DNA from 2 places in the Microbacterium sp. NPDC076768 genome. Region 1 is predicted to be linked to the other one. Evidence: predicted binding sites of a transcription regulator. Region 1 holds the regulator's gene; the other holds the start of a gene.
What was found. Region 1 encodes LexA, which represses DNA repair genes until DNA is damaged. Its sites were predicted from a motif close to TCGAACANNTGTTCGA; they were not measured.
Positions count from the first base shown of each region.

Region 2: the regulator LexA is predicted to act here: its motif matches at 1,258-1,273, upstream of recA (recombinase RecA).

Region 1 covers NZ_JBFBMU010000003.1:388,014-391,419, forward strand. The annotation lists gene metE (5-methyltetrahydropteroyltriglutamate--homocysteine S-methyltransferase) at 1-1,135, shown strand, start outside; gene lexA (transcriptional repressor LexA) at 1,198-1,890, opposite strand; gene AB0O87_RS14055 (LysM peptidoglycan-binding domain-containing protein) at 2,180-2,548, shown strand; gene AB0O87_RS14060 (histidinol-phosphate transaminase) at 2,618-3,406, shown strand, end outside.
Region 2 covers NZ_JBFBMU010000002.1:566,631-570,036, forward strand. The annotation lists gene pgsA (CDP-diacylglycerol--glycerol-3-phosphate 3-phosphatidyltransferase) at 1-22, shown strand, start outside; gene AB0O87_RS09110 (CinA family protein) at 19-507, shown strand; gene AB0O87_RS09115 (helix-turn-helix transcriptional regulator) at 649-957, shown strand; gene AB0O87_RS09120 (DUF3046 domain-containing protein) at 976-1,200, shown strand; gene recA (recombinase RecA) at 1,470-2,519, shown strand; gene AB0O87_RS09130 (regulatory protein RecX) at 2,519-3,298, shown strand; gene miaB (tRNA (N6-isopentenyl adenosine(37)-C2)-methylthiotransferase MiaB) at 3,348-3,406, shown strand, end outside.

The DNA of each region.
Region 1 (3,406 bases):
CCTGGCAGACCGACTGTCCGCGCCCGGGGTGCGTGATGGGGCGGTTCGCCGGCGCGAGCTTGCACAAGCAGACTTCTCGCGCGTCGCCTACGCAGAGCGAGAAAGCGCACAGGAAGCGCTCGGACTGCCACCCCTGCCGCTGACGACGATTGGCTCGTTCCCGCAGACGGCAGATATCCGTCGTGCGCGCGCCCAGTTCATCCGGGGCGAGATTCCGGAAGATGACTACGAAGAGTTCCTGCGCCGTGAGGTCGCTGCGGTGGTCTCCCTGCAGGAAGATCTCGGCCTAGACGTCTTGGTGCACGGCGAGCCAGAGCGCAACGACATGGTGCAGTACTTCGCTGAGCACCTCGAAGGCTTCGCAGTGACGGAGAACGGGTGGGTGCAGTCGTACGGATCGCGGGCCACCCGACCCTCGATCCTGTGGGGTGATGTCGCAAGACCAGCGCCCATCACGATCGACTGGACAACGTACGCCCAGTCGCTGACAGCAAAACACCTGAAAGGCATGCTCACCGGTCCTGTGACCATCCTCGCCTGGTCATTCGTCCGTGACGACCAGCCGCTTCGCGACACAGCTAACCAGGTGGCCTTGGCACTGCGCGAAGAGGTGCAAGACCTCGAACGCGCGGGGATCGCCATCATTCAGGTCGACGAACCAGCGCTGCGTGAACTGCTGCCGTTGAAACAGGCAGACCAAGCCGCCTACCTCGAATGGTCAGTCGGCTCGTTCCGGCTGGCGACGGGCGGTGCGTCTGCAGGAACTCAGGTGCACACCCACCTGTGTTACTCGGAGTTCGGCGTGGTGATCGATGCGATCCGCGCTCTTGATGCCGACGTCACCTCAATCGAAGCCGCGCGCAGCCGCATGGAGGTGGTCACCGATGTCGCCCAATCAGGCTTCGATCACGGCATCGGGCCTGGGGTCTACGACATTCACTCACCGCGCGTACCTACGGTCGAAGAGGTTGAGTCGCTGCTGCGTCGTGCTGTCGAAGAGATTCCCCTTCGACAGCTGTGGGTCAATCCCGACTGCGGTCTGAAAACGCGAGGCTACGCCGAGACCACTGCGTCGTTGCGCAACATCGTCGAAGCAACGCACCGTGTGCGAGCGGACGTGAGCGTGGCTGTCTAGGTTCCGACAAATGAACGAAGGCTCTCCCTGTGTCAGGGAGAGCCTTCGTCGCGCTTAAGGGATCAGACGGCGCGCAGCACGGCGACAATCTTGCCGAGCACTACGGCCTCATCACCGAGGATCGGCTCGAACGCCGAGTTCCGGGGCAGAAGCCAGGTGTGCCCGTCCCGACGGCGCAGTACCTTAACTGTCGCCTCGCCATCCAGCATCGCTGCTACGATCTCGCCGTTCTCGGCACTGTTCTGTGACCGCACCACTACCCAATCGCCATCGCAGATTGCGGCGTCGATCATTGACTCACCAGAGACTTTGAGCATGAAGAGGTCGCCCTTGCCCACCAGCTGACGCGGAAGGGGAAAAATCTCCTCGACCTGCTGGTCGGCGGTGATGGGCACGCCGGCCGCGATGCGACCCACCAGAGGCACCAGGGCTGCATCGCCCACAGGGGTCGCGCCATCGTCTGGGTTCTCCGTGCCGCCGCCGCTGCCTGGCAGATCGATCAAGACCTCCATCGCCCTCGTCTTGCCAGGGTCACGCCGCAGGTAGCCGCTGAGCTCGAGCTGGCCAAGCTGATGAGTCACACTCGACAACGACTTCAGACCAACCGCATCGCCGATCTCTCGCATACTCGGCGGGTAGCCCTGATGGGCGATCGAGTGCTGAATGACCTCGAGGATCGCCATCTGCTTGGGGCTCAGATTCTTGCGCCGGCGGGTCCGCGGTGACTCCGACTCGGGGGCAGAGTTCTCGCTCATCGTGCTCCTTAGGTGCGTAATCCGACGTCCCTCTTCGAATGTCGGAGGCCCGTGGTGGGGTGTTCCTATCGAAACCGTATCCGAGAATCGGGCAAATCTGGAAGATCTGTTCGAGCGTGTTGCGCAAAACGAGTACTCGGTTTCGAAGAAAACTTGACAGTTATTCGAATTCGAAGATATCTTCGGAACGTAGCTTCGCATTCACGGCTCCCGGCCGAGACGCGAATGCGAACGCTACGCCAACTTCCCCGCAGGGGTCACCACTGCGGAACAGCGTAAGGAGCACGGCATGAGCAGCATCAGCGTCAGCACCGCAGCGGTCATCCCCGCAACGAATGGCTCGACGACGCGCCTCCGGCTCACCGGTCGCGGTCGTGCGGTGCTTCTTGGGCTTGCTTCTGTTCCCCTGGCGGCTGGCATTGCCTTTGCTGCGATTAGCGGGGGAAGTGCTTCCGCATCTGGTGACGACGTTGCCGCGGTGAACGTCGAGACCGTTACGGTGATGCCGGGCGATACGCTCTGGTCGATCGCGACGACGGTCGCTCCTGGTACCGACCCGCGTGAGGTTATCGGAGACATCACTCGCATGAACGTGCTGCGCAGTGGAGAACTGCAGATCGGCCAGACGCTCGCGATCCCGGCGCAGTACGCAAGCTAATCAGGTTGCAGCTGCGCAGCTTGCAGTGGGTTTGGGCATTGGCTCGGTTGGCGGCTTAGCATGGGAAGGGTGACCCTCTCCCTCAACGATCTGCCGCTACGCGACGACCTTCGTGGTCTTACTCCGTACGGTGCTCCCCAGGCTCCACTACCGATCGCCCTCAACGTCAACGAGAACACGCATCCGGTTCCTGACGAGGTGGCGAGCGACATCCTTGATGAAATCGCCGTAGCGATTCGCGATGTCAACAGGTACCCGGACCGGGAGTTCACTGCCCTTCGTGAAGCTTTTGCGGAGTACCTGGGTCATGGCGTGATGCCAGAGCAAATATGGGCTGGCAACGGTTCAAACGAGGTGCTGCAGCACATCTTGCAGGCTTTTGGTGGCCCAGGCCGCACCGTCTTTGGATTCGGGCCGACCTATTCGATGTATCCGCTGATCGCCCAGGGCACGGGCGCGCGTTGGATTGCGGGGACCAGGCAACCCGACTACACGATCACTCCAGAAGATGCGGCGGAGCAGGTACGCGCAGCAGATCCAGACGTCGTCATTCTTTGCACGCCGAACAACCCCACGGGCACGCCTCTCAGTCTTGAAGTTGTTGAGGCCGTCTACGAGGCCGCGCGGGGAATCGTCATTGTCGATGAGGCATATCAGGAGTTCGCTCCGCACGACTCTGCCTCGGCGCTGACATTGCTTGAAGGGCGTCAGCGGCTCGCGGTCTCGCGCACGATGAGCAAGGCATTCGCCTTCGCCGGCGCCAGAGTGGGCTACCTCGCGGCAGATCCCACGATTATTGACGCGCTCCGACTTGTCCGTTTGCCGTACCACCTGAGCACGCTCACCCAGGCTGCAGCC
Region 2 (3,406 bases), on a different contig from region 1:
AGGGGCACGGCAGAAGTCGTGACAGAAGCGGCCGCGTCAGCTGTGCTCTCGGAGCTCTCTGAGCGGGGCTGGACGCTAGGCATCGCCGAATCGCTCACCGGCGGCGCGCTGTGTAGCGAGTTCGTCGCGGTCCCCGGGGCATCGACTGTTCTGCGCGGGGGAGTAGTGGCGTACGCCACACACATAAAGGCGTCTGTTCTCGGCGTCGATGCCGATCTGCTCGACGAGAGCGGACCGGTGTGTCCGCGCGTTGCTCTGCAGATGGCAGAAGGCGTTCGTAAAGTAATGAGCGCACACGGGTCAGCGGCCGATGTAGGCGTGGCGACAACGGGGATTGCGGGTCCGGGGCCCGCTGGCGGACACCCAGCGGGGACTGTGCACATTGGGGTGGTGACGCCGAAGGTGTCCCAGGTGAGGTCGTTCGCGTTCGCTGGCGATCGAGCCTCAGTTCGTGACCAGACAATCCACGCAGCACTCAGCGTCATGCGGGACGCGCTTGCGGAATAGTGGCGAGGGCTCGGCGGTTATGAGATGTGTGCTCACACTTAAACCACAGAGTGCAGGGGTAGATTTGGGGCAAGCCAGGCGTATTAGACTGGCTGTCGCATCGAGGGAAACCTCGTACGATCACTTGGAGAGGAGGTTCCGATGATTCTTGTACGACAAGAAATCGGCGATGTGCTGAGGGACTTCCGCCTGCAAAAGGGGCGCACGCTCCGGCAGGTTGCGAGCAAAGCTTCTGTTGCGCTCGGCTATCTCAGTGAGGTAGAGCGGGGACAAAAAGAGGCATCGAGCGAGATCCTCGCATCGGTTGCTGAAGCGCTCGATGTGCCCATCTCCACCATCATGCGCGAGGTCGGTGACCGTATCTCGGTGCTCGAAGGTATTCAGGTGTTCCCTGACGTCGTTCCCGACGACCTCGTTGCGTCGATTGAACCGCAGCTTTCGTTGCACTAGTCCTCACCAGTCCTGCAGATGCGTCGAAGCGAATTTTTCCGCGCTGTCGAAGATGAGTTTCAAGCGCGAGCTTCATCGCTTGTCCACGACCTTGGTCTCGGTGCTCTCGGTGGACGAACCGCGACCGAGGCGCTCGATGATGGCACGCCGCCGCGATCTATCTGGCTCGCGCTCTGTACGGAGATGGAAGTGCCGCCAGAGCGTCGCCATGGCGTAGGGCGACAGGAACCTCGCGGCCGTTGAGCGGTTGCGACATGTCCAGTTGTGTGCGGTGTTCGAGCGTCGATATTCGGCGTGTCATCGAATATTCGTTCGAAGCGCGGGTAGTGTTCTACACAAGTAGTTCAACAGGCTTTTTCTGCACGTAAGGCGCGATCTCGATGTCAATGTCGGTGGCCTCTCTTACTGTGTGAAACAGGCCCAAGAGCCACACGCCTTGTCGGAGAGTGTTTCCCAGCCGGGAGAGCCGCGACAGCCTACAGGCGGCCCCACCCGCGCAAAAGGAGCAGACCATGCCATCACCCGCAGACCGCGAAAAGTCCCTCGAAACGGCACTCGCGCAGATTGATCGCCAGTTCGGCAAGGGGTCAGTGATGCGGCTGGGTAGCGACGAGCGCGCCCCCGTAGCCGTCATTCCGACGGGGTCGATTGCTCTCGATGTCGCACTCGGCGTTGGCGGCATTCCGCGTGGTCGAATTGTCGAGATCTATGGTCCTGAGTCCTCGGGTAAAACGACACTGACTCTCCATGCGATTGCGAACGCTCAACGTGCCGGCGGTATTGCCGCCTTCATCGACGCGGAGCACGCGCTGGATCCTGATTATGCAGCCAAGCTTGGCGTTGACATCGACGCGCTCTTGGTTTCACAGCCAGACACCGGTGAGCAGGCGCTTGAGATCGCTGACATGCTTGTCCGTTCGGGGGCTATCGACCTCATTGTCATTGACTCTGTGGCTGCCCTTGTTCCTCGCGCTGAGATCGAGGGAGAGATGGGTGACTCGCACGTTGGTCTGCAGGCTCGTCTGATGTCCCAGGCGCTTCGTAAACTCACCGGTGGTCTGAGTCAGACAAACACCACCATGATCTTCATCAACCAGTTGCGTGAAAAGATCGGTGTCTTCTTCGGCTCCCCTGAGACCACAGCAGGTGGTAAGGCTCTGAAGTTCTACGCGTCAGTGCGCATGGACATTCGTCGAATCGAAACCTTGAAAGACGGCACAGACGCCGTGGGTAACCGCACCAGGGTCAAGGTCGTAAAGAACAAAATGGCGCCGCCGTTTAAGCAAGCAGAGTTCGACATTCTCTATGGTGTCGGCATCTCCCGCGAAGGTAGCTTGATTGACTTCGGTGTGGAGCACGCGATCGTGAAGAAGTCTGGGTCTTGGTACACCTACGATGGCGACCAGCTGGGTCAGGGTAAAGAGAACGCGCGTTCCTTCTTGCTAAGGAATCCTGACGTCGCTCTCGCCATCGAGACGCAGATCAAACAGAAGCTTGGCCTCGGAGGCCCGGGGGATGCCCCCGCGGCAGCCGATGAGCTTGCTGAGCGTCGTCCGGCCTGATGAACGATTCTCGTGGGGGCGATCTTGATCGGATCGCCCCCATCATTCCCCTTTTTGGTGGCGGAGTGTCCAAGTCGGTTCCTACACCACTTGTTCCGAAGGCTCCGCTAGAAGATTCTGCGGACGCGGGCACCCCGAGTGACCGGCACCCTGCGCGCGGTGGACGCACCGGGGCTCGCAGCACGGCACAGTCTCCGATGAATTCTGTCCCTCATCTGCGCGCCCTCGGTGGTCCAGAAGATGGCGCTGATGAAACGGAAACGGCGTCGCTCGACGAGGTTCGTCTCGCGGCGGAGGAGGCTCTGGTGCGTAAGCTCCGCGCGCGGTCACTCTCGGTCTCGGAATCTAGACAGGTACTGAAAGGGCAGGGTCTCAGCGGAGAGATTGTTGATGATGTGATCGACGATTTCACCCGGCGTGGTTACCTAGACGACCTCGCTCTCGCCGAGGTCCTTGTGAGGTCTGGCGTGGAACGCAAAGGTCAGGGTCGAGTCGCGCTGTCTCGATCACTAGCTCAGCGGGGTATCCCGCGAGACGTTATCGAAGGCGCGCTTGATCAACTGCCAGACGATGATGACGACCGTGCACTGGAGTTTGCTCGGAGTAAGGCCCAGTCGCTCAGCCGCCTAGATCACGACACGGCTCTCCGGCGTCTGGTCGGACAGCTCTCGAGACGTGGATATAACGGCTCAGTGGCGATGAAGGCCGCCAAAACGGCGCTACGGGAAACAACGTTCGGTGGGTCCACTTCTGGTGTTCGTTTCGTCGATTCAGACTGAACGCTCGACGAGCCGTTCCCTCAGCAACGGCTCGTAGAATGGGAGCATCATGACTATCCCGCGCAGCGAACCGACGATCATCGACCCGTCGTCGGCAGCCGTCGACGC